Regions from separate parts of the Planococcus rifietoensis genome, predicted to be linked through region 1. Evidence: riboswitches for the same ligand, from Rfam matches in the RefSeq annotation. Region 1 holds a riboswitch; the other holds the start of a gene.

The links. A riboswitch is a leader RNA that binds a small molecule or an ion and turns the genes downstream of it on or off. The one in region 1 is predicted to bind S-adenosylmethionine.
Region 2: another riboswitch for S-adenosylmethionine. It lies ahead of AUC31_RS15510 (transporter substrate-binding domain-containing protein); the one in region 1 lies ahead of AUC31_RS12640 (methionine ABC transporter ATP-binding protein).

Annotation. Positions count from the first base shown of each region.
Region 1 is NZ_CP013659.2:2,555,739-2,563,345, forward strand. Features, by position in the region: gene AUC31_RS12610 (sensor histidine kinase) at 1-524, opposite strand, end outside; gene AUC31_RS17755 (hypothetical protein) at 526-684, opposite strand; gene AUC31_RS12615 (response regulator transcription factor) at 662-1,354, opposite strand; gene AUC31_RS12620 (EamA family transporter) at 1,435-2,298, opposite strand; gene AUC31_RS12625 (helix-turn-helix domain-containing protein) at 2,478-2,708, shown strand; gene metX (homoserine O-acetyltransferase MetX) at 2,766-3,785, opposite strand; gene AUC31_RS12635 (O-acetylhomoserine aminocarboxypropyltransferase/cysteine synthase family protein) at 3,798-5,087, opposite strand; SAM riboswitch class I at 5,190-5,304, opposite strand; SAM riboswitch class I at 5,492-5,604, shown strand; gene AUC31_RS12640 (methionine ABC transporter ATP-binding protein) at 5,737-6,768, shown strand; gene AUC31_RS12645 (methionine ABC transporter permease) at 6,758-7,408, shown strand; gene AUC31_RS12650 (MetQ/NlpA family ABC transporter substrate-binding protein) at 7,494-7,607, shown strand, end outside.
Region 2 is NZ_CP013659.2:3,120,131-3,127,737, forward strand. Features, by position in the region: gene AUC31_RS15500 (amino acid ABC transporter ATP-binding protein) at 1-582, opposite strand, end outside; gene AUC31_RS15505 (amino acid ABC transporter permease) at 582-1,301, opposite strand; gene AUC31_RS15510 (transporter substrate-binding domain-containing protein) at 1,323-2,135, opposite strand; SAM riboswitch class I at 2,261-2,366, opposite strand; gene solA (N-methyl-L-tryptophan oxidase) at 2,572-3,711, shown strand; gene AUC31_RS15520 (Gfo/Idh/MocA family protein) at 3,974-5,032, opposite strand; gene AUC31_RS15525 (ABC transporter permease) at 5,044-6,018, opposite strand; gene AUC31_RS15530 (sugar ABC transporter ATP-binding protein) at 6,011-7,525, opposite strand; gene AUC31_RS15535 (substrate-binding domain-containing protein) at 7,590-7,607, opposite strand, start outside.

The sequences.
Region 1 (7,607 bases):
TCACCAGTGTCCAAATCTCGTAATTGATAGGCATAGCCAGAAGCTTGGCCTTCAAATTGGCCTTGCTGCGCTGCCAATTGCTGGAGCGCTTCTGCATAATCCGCTTCGCGTTGCTCGATAATGGCTTTTTTCACTGCTTCATTGTCCGAAAAACTTTCACGTACAGCCGAAATGTCCTCCGCGCGCTGCTCTTCCAATTCTTTCACTAAAGAGCTATCGCCTTCTTCCTCAGCTGCTGAAACCGCATCCGCATATTGATCCCGGACCGCCTGAATCTGGTCAGTCAGGGAATTATGATCCATGCGGTACTGGTCGATTTCCCAGGAAGCGACCGATTGATCAACGGTAGATGTCGGCGGTGCCAGTTCGAACAATAGCAGCCCTTCCGTGAACCTGGCAAAATCATAATGAAACTCTTCTGTGTCCGTATAAGTCTTGCCAAAATAATCCGTTCCTTTTTCCACGACGGTCCACACGCACAAGAGCAACAAGGAAAGGCCTGCAAGCCACATCCATTTCTTCATATTATAAGTCTCCTTTTGTTAAGTGGCGAAGCGTGGCAAGCAAGTCTTCCGGTGATTTGATGACAAAGTCCAAAATAAAAGAAGAGCAGTAGACAAGGCATATCGCAGCCACAGCGATAGCAGCGACCGACCAAAGATCATTTTTCCATTTTGTAGCCAATGCCCCACACCACCTTCACATACCTTGGATTTTTCGGATCCGCTTCGATCTTCTCCCGAATTTTGCGAATGTGCACAGCGACAATGTTTTCTGCATTGTATGCTGGCTCACGCCAGACACGCTCGTAAATCTCGCCGATGGAAAAGACACGGCCTGGATGCTGCATCAATAATTCAGTTATATTGAATTCTGTCGGTGTCATGCGAATTTCTGCACCGTCTACCGTAACCGTTTTCGACTCCGAATCCAGCCGCAATCCGTCGATTTCGAGTGCAAGGCCGGACTGCCCATAATTACCAAGCATCACGTAACGTCGGAGTTGTGATTTCACCCGTGCCATCAATTCCATCGGATGGAAAGGCTTGGTCACATAATCATCCGCGCCGATTGACAAGCCATGAATTTTATCGGAATCCTCGCTTCTGGCACTCAGCATGATGATCGGGATATTGCGTTTTTCACGAATCTTAAATGTCGAATGGATGCCGTCAAGTTTCGGCATCATGATATCCATGATGACCAGATGCACTTGCGTCGTTTCCAACAAATCGAGTGCTTCCTGTCCATCTGCAGCCCCTACGACCAGAAAGCCTTCATTTTTCAAATAGATGCTGATGCCTTCCCGGATTTCCTGGTCATCATCTGCCACCATGACTGTCAGCTGTTCCACACGTCCCACCTCTTTTCATTTCTGGCTTAAGTATAAAGTGAAATTCTTAAGCGAAGCTCATTCAAATTCTGAAGAAATTCTTAAGCTTTGCGGTTTTTGCCGAATGCGAGCAGTGCAATGCCGCCAATCAACAAAACGACCCCAATCCAAGACTGTCCGCTTAACGCTTCACCGACTACAGCAACTCCCAATACAGAAGCTGTCAGCGGCTCTGCCAATGATAGAGTGACCGCAGAAGAGGAAGGAATGGCTTTCAATCCGCTCGAAAACAATAAATAAGCGAGGCTCGTTGCAGCAAGGCCTAAATAAGCCACTATCACCAAGTTTTGCGGCAACGCTAAATAGCCGATATCCAGGAAAAACAGGAACGGTACTAAACCGAGACCGCTAAGCGAAAAAACCACCGCAACTGCAGGCACGACTTCCATGAGGCCTAAGACATTCTTGCTGAACATGGCGTATCCTGCAAACGCCAATCCTGCTAGCAAGCCCAGCAACACGCCGAGTGGATCGACGATATAACTGTCTCGGTTCGCAAAAAGCAAAATACAGCCGACGACCGATAAGACGCTTGAAAATACCCATACGCGATCGGGCTTGCGCTTCAAGATGAGCGCTTCCAATATTCCCGAAAAAGCGGGTGCACTACCGATTGCCACGACGGTTCCGATCGCAACTCCCGTCAATTGGACGGCCGAAAAAAAGAACGGCTGGAACAAGGCCATGCACAATGCCGAAAGCCCGACCCAAAGCCACGGAATTTGTGCGCCCTTTAACTGGCCTGAAATCCACACAAAGATTAGAAGGCCAAAACCGCCGATTGCAAGGCGCGCTGCCCCGATTGTCAACGGATGGGCTTCTCCCACTAGAAAAGTCTGCGCTGTCCCTGTCGTTCCCCAAAGCATTGCCGCGAATAATACCCATATGTATGCTTTCATTTGCATCAGTTTCCACCGCTTTCTCTCTGTAAAGTTTTATATGTTTTAAAGCATAGCTGGAAAACGCCCATGCTTGTACTAGATTATGGAAAATTCGTCCACTCTTCTAAACATACCACGGCACGGATGGTTTGAGATAGGGTTCAAATAGCTTTATAATAGAAAGAAAAAGAGGAGGCGATCGCATGTATATGACAGTCCCGGAAACTGCCGTTTTTTTGTCGATGCCGGAAGAGCAAGTCAACCGCTACGTACTTGAAGGCCGGATTCGCGCAGTCCATGACGGAGAACAATACTTGATCAACACCTCCCAATTCGAAAGCCATTTCCAACAGCTGGAAGTTGCCAAACTGGAGCTGGAAGAGTGGCGCGCTACGCCAATCCCTGATGATATCGATATTAAAGACGAGGATTGACGAAACGCAAAAAAGATCGGAGCCATTTAGGCTTCGATCTTTTTTTGATGAACAAGTTTATGCTAATACATGGCTTTTGGCATTCACCGTTTTCTGCAACTGGGCTTGTACATGATGGGCCCATTTCTCAAATTCCACCAAAAATCCGTCGTGGCCAAAATCCGTTTCGATTTTCTCCCATTTCGCATTCGGTTGATTTTCGACCCAAGGAATCATCAATTCTCCCGGGTACAATAAATCGTGGCTATAGGAAATCGATAACAGCTCTGCGGCTAATTCCGCCTCTTCCACATCGTGTGTGTTCATGGCTTTCAGCAAAATGAGATAACTATTCGGGTCAAAGCGTCCTGCCAATTTACGCCCCTGGTAATCCAAATAGGATTGAACTTCAAATTCTTCCCCGCAGCGCGAACGGCCGAAGCGGCCATTGAATAATTGACTGCTCCGGTATGTCACCATGCCGGCCATGCGCGCGATTTCGAATCCTTTCAGCCTGGTTTCCGGATGATAATTGCCTGATTGGAACTCGGGATCGTTTTCGATTGCCTGGATGCCGATGTGATTGAATGCCACACCATAATCTCCATAATATGGCGTTACGGCAAGTGCAATGGCCGTATCCAGAAACTCTGGATAGAGCTTTGCCCATTCCAAGGTTTTCATGCCACCGAGCGAACCGCCGATCACCGCTGCCAAATGGTTGATGCCCAAAGCTTCCAGGGCTTTTCGTTCCGCTCTCACCATGTCCCGGATGGTCAGTTCAGGAAATGACGCTCGGTAAGGTTCACCGGTTTCCGGGTTGATCGAAAGCGGGCCGGTCGAACCGTTGCAGCCGCCGAGTACATTGAACGTGATGGCTTGGAACTGCCCGGTATCCACCGCTTTTCCTGGGCCGATCAGCCCTGCCCACCAGCCTGGTTGATCTGCAGTTCCCACTGCATATTGATCGCCCGTCAGCGCATGGCAAACCAGAATCGCCGGCGCAGAACTGTCTCCGACGCGTTCATACGCCAATTCCACTTCGCGCAATAGTTGACCTGATTCAAGTTTTAGCTGGCCGATGGATACTGTCGTCATCCGAATCCCTCCTTACGCGTTCTCGAGTACTGCCGCTTGGATCGCTTGCTCCAAATCAGCGATTAAATCTTCGTGGTTTTCCAATCCTACAGACAAACGGATCAATTCTTCCGTAACGCCTGAATTTTTCAGTTCTTCTGCTGTCAATTGCTGGTGAGTTGTTGACGCCGGGTGGATGATCAATGATTTGGCATCACCGACATTCGCCACGTGCGACCATAAATTAACGCCATCGATTACTTTGCGGCCGGCTTCCCGTCCGCCTTTGATGCCGAAGTTGACGATCGAACCATAGCTGTCTTTCAAATATTTATCAGCAAGTGCTTTGGATGGATGTCCTTCGAGGCCAAGGTAATTGACCCACTCGACTTGCGGATGGTCTTTCAAATATTCAGCGACCTTTTGCGCATTCGTCGCGTGGCGTGGAATCCGCAGATGCAAGGTTTCAAGTCCCTGAAGCAGTGCATGGGCGCTGTCCGCACTGAGCGACGGGCCGAAATCGCGCAATAGCTGGACGCGTAATTTCGTCGCGAATGCCGCTTCCGGCACATCAATTCCGAAACGGATGCCATGGTAGGTTTCATCCGGCTCCGTGTAATTCGGGAAGCGCGGATTGTCCCAGTTGAACCGTCCGGCATCAACCGCTACGCCGCCGATTGTCGTTCCGTGCCCGCCGATCCATTTCGTAGCGGAATGGATGACCACGTCTGCACCGAATTCGATCGGGTTGCTGACGAAAGGCGATGCGAATGTATTATCGATCAACAGCGGAACCCCGTTTTCATGGGCGATATTAGCTACCCGCTCGACGTCGAACACGTTCAAGCTTGGATTTCCGATGATTTCACCGAACAAGGCTTTCGTCTTGTCGGTAATCGCTGCACGGAAATTTTCAGGATCGGTGGCATCGACGAATTTTACGTTAATGCCGTAGCGCGGCAATGTGTTGGCGAATAAATTGTAAGTTCCACCGTATAGGTTGCTATCAGCAATGATTTCATCTCCCGCTTCAGCTACATTCAATACTGAGAATGCAATGGCTGCCATTCCTGATGACAAAGCCACTGCAGCGGTCCCGCCTTCAAGAAGTGCGACGCGCTGTTCGAACACATCAACTGTTGGATTCATGATGCGCGAATAGATATTGCCTGTCTCTTTCAAGCCAAATAGGTTTTGTGCGTGCTCGGTATCTTTGAATACATAAGAAGTCGTTTTATGGACCGGTACGCCGCGAGCGCCAGTCACTGGATCTGGTTCTTGGCCACCGTGTAATAGAAGAGTTTCTGGTTTGAAGTTTGTCATTGTCAATTCCTCCTGTTTTTTGTAATAGTTTTGTTCGGTATGAGGAGGACACAAAAAGACCCTCTTCAGAAAGAAGAGGGCCGTTATATACGGATTTGCCTCCTCTTATCTTTCAGCGACGCAAATGCGCGCTGTAGGATTTAGCACCTTTCCAGACATGAGCCTGTTGGTTGCCGGGCATCGTAGGGCCTATTCCCTCCGCCTCTCGTGATAAGAGTATTCAGTTATTTTTTTGCTTGTGGAAAAGTATAGAGGACAGCCCTGGTTAAAGTCAAGGATATTTTTCTAAAAATTTTAACTACTATAAGTAGCTTATCTCCCGAAAAAAAACTACGTCAAAGCTGTTGACTTTTTCGCTATTTCGAAATAGAGTAGGAATCACGAATTGAATAGCTTACATCACTTTCTTATCCAGAGAAATCGAGGGACAGGCCCTATGACGTTTCGGCAGCAGATTCGCAAATCAGCGAAAACTGTGCTAATTCCTGCAAATGCTTCGGCATTTGGAAGATGAGAATGAGATGGTTTCATATTTTGGAGCCCTCTTTTTTCTTGCGTATAAGAAAAAAGAGGGCTTTTTGTTGTTATTTCAAGAAAGTGTTCGTTCGCACTCATTCGAATCGTTATTTGCAGCCACAGGAGGGACACCATGATTCAATTTGAAGCAGTCAAGAAAACTTACGTATCCGGCAAGCAAGAAGTCCATGCGCTCAACGGCATTGATTTGACCGTCGAGACCGGGGAAATTTACGGCGTCATCGGATTTAGCGGCGCAGGGAAAAGCTCGTTGATCCGCACGGTGAATTTGCTCGAGCGCCCATCAACAGGACGCGTGCTCATCCATGGAGAGGACATTTCCACTTTAAGCGCACGCAAAATCCGCGATACACGAAAAGACATCGGCATGATCTTCCAGCATTTCAATTTGCTGAACTCGAAAACCGTACACCATAATATCGCGATGCCGCTGATTCTCGCCAAGACACCAAAAGCGGAAATTGACCGAAAAGTGGCGGAACTATTGGAGTTTGTCGGGCTTGCCGACCAAGCGAAAAAATACCCGGATCAATTATCCGGCGGGCAAAAGCAGCGCATCGGCATTGCAAGAGCACTCGCCACCAACCCGTCCATACTGCTATGCGATGAAGCAACGTCAGCGCTCGACCCGCAGACGACCCAGTCCATCCTGGATCTGCTGCGCCGCATCAACCAGGAATACAACATCACCATCTTGCTCATCACCCACGAGATGGGCGTCATCCGGGAAATCTGCGACAAAGTGGCCGTTCTCGAAGAAGGACGTGTCATCGAACAAGGCAGCGTATTTGAAGTGTTTACCAATCCCCAGCACGCGACGACGAAACGTTTCGTCCGTTCTGTCATGAACGATGAATTGCCAGATTCGCTCCTTGAGCAAATCCGCCACAACGACGGGACACGCCCAATCTACCGGGTGCAGTTTACCGGGAATTCAGTCGGCCAGCCATTCATGTCACGGGTTTCACGCGAATTCCAGCTCGATTTGAATGTTTTGTTCGGCAACATTACAGAACTTCAAGGCATTCCATACGGCAACTTGATTGTGGAGTTCGACGGCGCTCATGCAGAAATCGACCGCGCACTCGCCTCGATCCGAAACGATAACATCCAAGTAGAGGAGGTGCAGCAACATGCAGGTTGATCAATCGCAAATTCTAGAAGCTTTATGGGAGACGCTTTACATGACGGGTGCATCATTCGTTTTCTCGCTCTTCATCGGCTTGCCGCTCGGCATCTTGCTGGTCGTCACACGAAAAGGCCACCTGCTCGAAAATGAAGCCGTATTTAACGTATTGAACATCGTCATCAATATCTTCCGTTCGGTTCCGTTCATCATCTTGATGGTCGCCATCATTCCACTAACGCGCATCATTGTCGGCACATCGATCGGCACAGCCGCAGCCATCGTGCCATTGGTATTTTATGCTGGGCCTTACATCGCCCGACTCATCGAGAATTCATTGCTCGAAGTCGATAAAGGCGTCATCGAAGCAGCCCAGGCGATGGGCGCTTCTCCCGGCCAGATCATTTTCCGCTTCCTTATCCCGGAAGCGCTCAGCTCCCTTGTCCTCGCATTGACCATCGCTATCGTCGGCTTGATCGGCGCATCCGCAATGGCTGGCGCGATTGGAGGCGGCGGACTCGGCGACTTGGCCATCACTTACGGATATCAGCGCTTCGACACGGTGGTCATGCTCTTGACTGTTGCCATTCTGGTCGTCCTTGTCCAAGGCGTTCAATCACTCGGCAACCTCATGTCCCGCAGAGTACGCCGGAGCTAAGTCCTTTAATTCACGTTAAACAAACTCAATAAGGTGGTTCATTCACCAGCACCACTACTTTAAAAACCCATTGGAGGATTTCATCATGAAAAAAATTACAGCTCTTTTAGCAACAGCAGGCATTGCCGCGCTTCTCGGCGCATGTGGAGACGATAGCTCAGCCGGCGAAACCACGAAAGTGACACTTGGTATCAGTGGA
Region 2 (7,607 bases), 560 kb from region 1:
GATGAACATCGTTTTTCCGGTGTCCGCGACGCGGCGGATGGTGGCCAATACTTCATCGACCAGTTCAGGGTCCAATGAAGAAGTCGGTTCGTCGAATAACAGCACTTCCGGGTCCAAAGCCAGCGCACGGGCGATGCCGACACGCTGCTGCTGGCCTCCGGACAATTGCGCAGGGTAATGGCTCAGTTTAGACGACAAGCCGACCTGCTCGAGCATCTCGATGCCTTTCTTGTCAGCAGCGTCTTTTTTCATCCGCTTGACGCTCGTCAAACCGACGGAGACATTTTGCAGCACAGTCAGATTCTTGAACAGGTTGTATTGCTGGAACACCATGCCCGTTGCAGTCCTGAGCGCGAAGATTTCCTTTTTCTTGGCGGTGGCCGCATCCACCCGCTTTCCGCCGATTTCCACGATGCCGCTCGTCGGATCTTCGAGAAAATTGATGCAGCGCAACAACGTCGACTTCCCGGAACCACTTGGCCCGAGGACCGCCACCACTTCGCCTTTTTCGACGGTTAAATCGATGCCTTTCAACACATGCTGGCGATCGTAATATTTATGCAGCTTCTCCAATTTGATCATCAGGCAATCCCTCTTTCATATCTGCGTGCACGCTTCTCGATCTTCACCAATAATCGCTCGACGGCAATGCATAAGATCCAATAGACGATCGAGACGGCGATATACACCTCAAAGAACGCCAAGCCGCGGGAGCCGAGGATTTTTGCCTGCCCCATGATATCGATGACGCCGATGATGAACACGAGCGAGGTGTCTTTGATGGTGCTGATGAACATATTGCCGAGGTTCGGGATCGCTACCGTCAAGGCCTGTGGAAAGACGATCTTCAGCATCATCTGCACAGGCGTCATGCCGATTGCTTTGGCGGCTTCGAACTGGCCGCGGTCGACCGATTCGATCGCCGAACGGATCGTCTCGGATAAATACGCGCCCAAATTGATGGAAAAGGCCATCAAGGCATAGAATTCCGGCGCGATGCTATTGACGTCCGCCGACTGAAGCCAGCCGTATTCGCTCTGAAGAAAATAAATGATTTTCGGAATCCCGTAAAACACCAGGTAAATCTGCACCAATAACGGCGTCCCCCGGATAAAGGAAATATAGATCGACGTGATGACGCTGAGCACGGGCACTTTGTAGATTTTGATCAATGCCGCAGCCACGCCGATGACCAGACTCAAAAGCAGCGAGCCGACTGCTATGCCGATCGTAACCGGCAGCCTGGAAATAATGGCAGGAAAGCTCTCGATCAAGAAATTCAAGTCCAGTAAATTTTCCATTGTCTCTGTCCTTCCGCTAGCTTATTCAGGGATGTAGTCGCCGCCGGTCCATTTCTCGGACAGTTCGGACAAGGTGCCGTCTTCTTTCAGCTGTTTCAAAATCGGGTCGATTAAGGCTTTCAGCTCTTTGCCTTTTTCTTCGTCTTTCAAGACGATGCCCATATCGTCATTGACCAAAGGCTGGCCGACAATCTCCACGCCGAGGTCATTCTTTTCCAGCACCGCGTTCATCATGATCGGGTCATTGACGTAAGCGTCGACGCGTCCGTTCTGCACATCCTGCAGAATTTCCGACGGGTTGCCGCTTTCGCTGTATTTCAGTTCGATCGGCTCGGCGGCAGTTTCGTTATATTCCTCAAGCAATAAAGTATAGGAGTCACCCGCCAACGCCCCGACCGCTTTGCCTTCCAAATCTTCAATCGTCTGAATGTCTTCTCGGCCTTCCTTCACTGCGATGACCGTTTCCGCTGCGAAATACGATTCATCGGTGAACAAATACTTTTCTTGGCGTTCCGGCGTTTTCGCTACTTGGTCGGCGATGGCCTGAATTTTATTTGACTCGAGCGCAAGGAACATGCTGTCCCACGGTACGGCGACGTATTCAAACGTATAGCCGTCCAATTGTTCATCGACGGCTTTCATCATGTCCACGTCGTAGCCCGTCAGCTGGTTGGCATCATCCGCAAAAGCGAAAGGCGGATAGTCGTTTTGCGTCCCGACGCGGATCACTTGCTCTCCGTCAGCGTTCGCCGTCTCTTCCGATGAACAGCCGGCGAGTGCCCCGGCAAGCCCCACTAAACAGGCAGTTGCGAATACATAAGCGTTTCTTTTCATAATTCAAGCTCCTTTTGGTGTGTAGTTTTTTATGATAGGGCTGGACTTTCCGCCTTGTGTAGAGTGCCTGCCCTCCTTTTGGATGCAAAAAAGCCTCTTTCAATAGGAAAGAGGCTTCGACCAATTTCTTATCTCTCAGAATGAATACATCCTGCAGGAATTAGCACCTCTCATGAATATGATGGTTGCTGGACGTCATAGGGCCTGTCCCTCAGTCTCTCTGGATAAGTTATTTAATTTTTTTAACATATTAACGATAGTATTTGAGATAGCCCCTGCTGTCAAACCCTTTTTGAAAATAAATCGAAATTTCGCATAAAAATTCAGGAGGAAATTGACAAAGCCTGCCGTATTGCATACCATCAATTTAATATTCCATTGCTGCCGGGTTCCACTGGGCGGCATGCATCCAATACAAGAGCGGAGTGAACACAAGATGAGCGAGGAGACTGTTTTTGATGTCGCCATCGTCGGTGCCGGCACGATGGGCATGGCCGCCGGCGCCTTTTTGGCACAGCAAGGCAAGAAGACATTGGTGATCGATACATTCGACCCGCCCCATGCGAACGGCAGCCATCACGGCGATACCCGGTTGATCCGCCACGCCTACGGGGAAGGTAGGCATTACGTTAGGTTAGTGTTGCGCGCGCAGCAATTATGGGAAGACTTGGAGAAGCAGACCGGCTATAAGGTGTTCGACAAGACAGGCGTCATCGGGCTCGGCCCGGAAGACTCGCCTTTTCTATTGGAAAGCATTGCCGCCGCCAATAGCTACGGCTTGCCGCTCGAAATATTAAGCAGCGGCGCCATCCAGGACAGATGGCCGGGCTTCACTGTGCCCGAGCATTTCATCGGCTGCTTCGAAGCACAGGCAGGCGTGTTATACAGTGAGAATGCCATCCGTGCCTATAAGAAACTGGCGCTTGAAAATGGCATCCATTACGTGCCGAATACACCCGTCCAGCACATTAATATACAGGATGGCAAGCGTGTGAAAATTTCCACCGCACAAGGTGTTTTCTATGCTGAAAAAGTGATCGTCACAGCCGGTGCTTGGGCGAAGAAGCTGCTGCCAGACCTGCAATTGCCGATCCAACCGACGCGCAAAGCGGTCGGCTGGTTTGAAGCACCGGAGATGTACAATGCCGATCAATTTCCCGGTTTTTTTGTGGAAGGCCCCGAGATGATGTTCTACGGCTTCCCGAGTATCGACGGCGCTGGCGTAAAAGTCGGACGCTCGGACGGCGGGCAGCCAATCGACCCGGACGAACAAACCCAGAACTTCGGGCAATACGAATTTGATGAGGGCGACTTAAGAAGATTCCTGGACCTTTATATGCCGGAAGCGAGCGGAGAATTGAAACAAGGTAAAACTTGTTTATACACCGTCTCGGACGACCATAACTTCATCATCGACCACCATCCGGACAACGAGCGCGTTATTTTCGCCTGCGGTTTTACCGGCCACGGCTTTAAATTCGGCAGCGTCATGGGCGAAGTGTTGAGCCAATTGGCAATAGACGGCCACACCGAATTCGATATCGCGCCCTTCTCACTCAACCGTTTCAAACTATGAGCGAAATGAAAGAAGAGTGTTGAAGAAATTAGTGATTCACTATGGATAAAAAGAAAATCACTTATTCTACATTTTAAGATCAATGTTCTACCTAAGTATTTGGAGAAGCGTTTGCTCGACTCCAGTGGTAAAGCGAGACGACCGAGACCCCGCAAGACGCGTAGCGGCTGAGGAGGCTTGGGCGCGAGCCCACGGAAAGCGAGCGATAAGCTTCGGAAAATACGGCTTCTTAACTTTTCTCGACAAACCAAAGAGTCTCTCCTTATTGATAAAGGAGAGACTCTTTTTCGATGGTGACCACTTGCTTGGTGTCGGCTGCTTCCATGATGCCCAAAATGACTTTCAGTGATTTCAAGGCATCTTCTCCCGTAACGATCGGCTCCTGGTCCAGGCGGATGGAATCGACGAACGCATCAATGACGCCGCTCGGAGTCTGGTTGTCATTCGTTTGGATCGCTTCCAGCTGATAGTTCACTTTCTCGCCGGATTCCATGATGAGTTCCAGCTGATACTCGTCATCGTGATAGATTTTCATGATTCCTTTCTCGCAATAAACAACGGTGCTATTGTCCTCTTCCCCGTAATAGGTCCAGGAGAAGGCAGCGTTTCCGAGACGCCCTTTTTCGGTCGCCAGGCTGCATACGAGATTGTCGCACACTTCAATCGGCTCGCCGTTTTCATCCGTTTTGTGTAAAGCTCCCTGAAAGGCGCTCACTTGAACGATTTCATCATCGAGCAGGTAATGCAGCAAATCGATTTTATGGATGCCGAGGTCGCCGCCGACACCGAAGCCCGAGCGCTCCTTTTTGAAGAACCATGTCGACTTGGTTTTATTGATGCCCCAGGATTCCGGGCCCGAATGCCCAAAAGCGGTGCGGAAGGTCAAGACTTTCCCGAGCTCTCCGCTGCCCAGGATTTCGCGTGCTTTTTGATGGGCGCGCGTAAAGCGCTGATTGTGGTCGACCATCAGTTTCTTGCCGGATTTTTTCTGTGCCGCCAAAATTTCCTTGGCATGTTCAATCGTTAAGGAAATCGGTTTTTCGCACAGCACGTGCTTGCCGCTCAATAATGCTTGTGTCGAGAATAAATGATGGTGTTCATTCGACGAACAATCACTGATGGCTGTGATGTCGGGATCGTTGAACAATTCCTCGACGCTTTCCACATTCCGGCCGCCGAACAACTCGACCATCGCTTCGGAACGGTGGAGATTGCGGTCGTAAAAGACGATTTCATCTACATATGGATTCGCTGTATATTCCGGCGCGTGGCGCATTTTCGTAATGGCCCCGCAGCCAATGATGCCTACCTTGATGCCCATGCGATCTCCTCCTATTCTCTTTTTTGGAACACGACGGCAATGATGATGATCAAGCCTTTGACAAAGCCTTGCAGGTGGGGCGAAACATTCATCAAGTTCATCATATTGTTGAGGATGCCCAAGATCAAGATACCGAAAATCGTGCCGATGATTTTGCCGCGCCCGCCTGTCATGCGCGTGCCGCCGATGATAACGGCCGCAATGGCGTCAAGTTCATATTGCGCGCCTGAACTTGAAGATGAAATCGAGTTCAACCGTGACGTTTCAATGACCGCCGCAACGCCGACCAGCGTCCCGATCAGCGTATAGACGCCGATCTTGATGCGGTCCACACGGATAGCGGACAGCATCGCCGCTTTTTCATTCGACCCGAGCGCATAGACGTACCTGCCGAACCGTGTTTTGTGCATGACGATATAAATCAGCACCGCCATGGCGAAGAAAATGAGCACCGGCAAATCAAAAATCCATACATTGTTGTTGGCGATCGCGGTGAATCCGCTCACTTCGCCCGACACGCTGCCGCCTTCTGCAATATACAGTGCGATCGAACGGGCTGCGGCCATCATGCCGAGCGTGGCGATAAACGACGCGATCCTGCCTTTCGCGACCATTAGCCCATTCAGGAATCCGGCGAAAGCCCCGACCAATAAGGCCGTGAACACGCCGATTAAAATGCTGCCGGATGCGTTCAATGCCAAGACGGAAATGACGCCGGCGAGCGCCAGGACAGAGCCGACCGATAAATCAATGCCGCCTGACAGCATAACGACCGTCATCCCCAGCGCAATGATGCCGATGATCGACACTTGCATGAGAATGTTCAACTGGTTATTGATATCGAGAAACCTCGGATTCATCACGGAAGCCGCGATAAAAATGATGATGAACGCAATGATGACGCTGTATTCCGACCATAGCCAGGACAGCCTGCTTTTCATGCTTGGAGATTCAGGGCTGTATTCCTTTGTATTGATATTATCCAATGTGCTCTCCCTCCCTTTTCGCGCCTGTGGCATAATGCATGATTTCTTCTTCGTTTGTCTCATCGCCCATAAACCTGGCCGTGATTTCCCCGTGGTACATAACGTTGATGACATGGCAGATCCTCAACACTTCAGGGGCTTCCGATGACAGGATGATAATCGCTTTGCCCAGTTTTGCGAGTTCTAGGATTTCCTGATAGATTTCCTGTTTGGCGCCGACGTCGATGCCTTGTGTCGGGTTGTCGAAAATCAGGATATCGGTATCCGCTTCAAGCCATTTGGCGATGATCACTTTCTGCTGGTTGCCGCCGCTCAATTTGTCGATGGTGATGCGCGGATTGGCCACTTTGATGTTCAAGGCTTTTTTATAGCTGCTAAACTTTTCCAGCTCCCGCTTGTCTTGGATGAAGCCCCATCGCTCAAAATTGCCCATCGATGACAAGCTCATATTGTGGACGACGCTCAAATCTTTGATGATGGCATTTTCTTTGCGGTCTTTTGGCACATAGCCCATGCCCGCTTGCAATGCCGTTCGCGGATGGGTGATTTTCATCACTTTGCCTTTCACTTTGATGGTACCGGTGTATTTTTTGCGGTAGCCGAATAAACTCTCAAACAGCTCCGTCCGGCCATCTCCCGCAAGCCCGGTAAATCCGACAATCTGGCCTTTTCGGACGGTAAAGTCGATGTCCTGGAATAAGCCAGGGCTGCTTAAGCGCTCGACTTCCAGTGCCATTTCGCCAAATTCGTGCTCATGGACAAAGCGCTCCTGTGAAATCGCTTTGCCGACCATCAGCTTGGTGATTTCCTCTAAATTCCCGCTCTGCATGTTATCCGTCTTCACCAGTTGGCCATCGCGCAGCACGGTATAGCGGTCGCATACCGCTTGAATTTCCTTTAATTTATGGGAAATATAAATGATCGACACGCCTGACTTCTTCAAGTTGCGCATCAATTCGAACAGCCGGCCCACTTCATGTTCCGCGAGCGATGTCGTCGGCTCATCCATGATAATGAGCTGTGATTTATGCAGCAGCGCTTTGGAAATCTCGATCAATTGCTTATAGGACGTGGCGAGATTGCGCACATATTCTTTCGGATTGAGAAACACGCCCAGTTCCGCCAAGATCTCACGCGTTTGGCGGCACATTTCTTCCACGTTCAAAAATCCGGCCTTGTTGCGAATTTCTGAACCTAGAAACATGTTTTCATACACTTTCAAATCGCCGACCATATTCAATTCCTGATGGATAAAGCTGATGCCATGCGTCTGGGAAATATGCGGGTTCGCCATAGTTACTTGTTTGCCTTCAATGAAGATCTGCCCGCTGTCCGGTTGGTGGACGCCACCTAAAATATTCATCAGCGTCGATTTGCCGGCGCCGTTTTCCCCAAGCAAGGCATGAATCTCCCCTTTTTCCACTTCCAGCGTCACTTTCTTTAAAACCGGGACGCCGTTAAATGATTTGTCGATTTGGTTCATCGCCACGAAAGGCTGCGAAGTCATGTCTTAACCTCCTTATAGGAAAAGAGGAAATGCAATGGCTCCACTGCATTTCCCGGCTATTGGCTTAGAATTTCGATTCCGG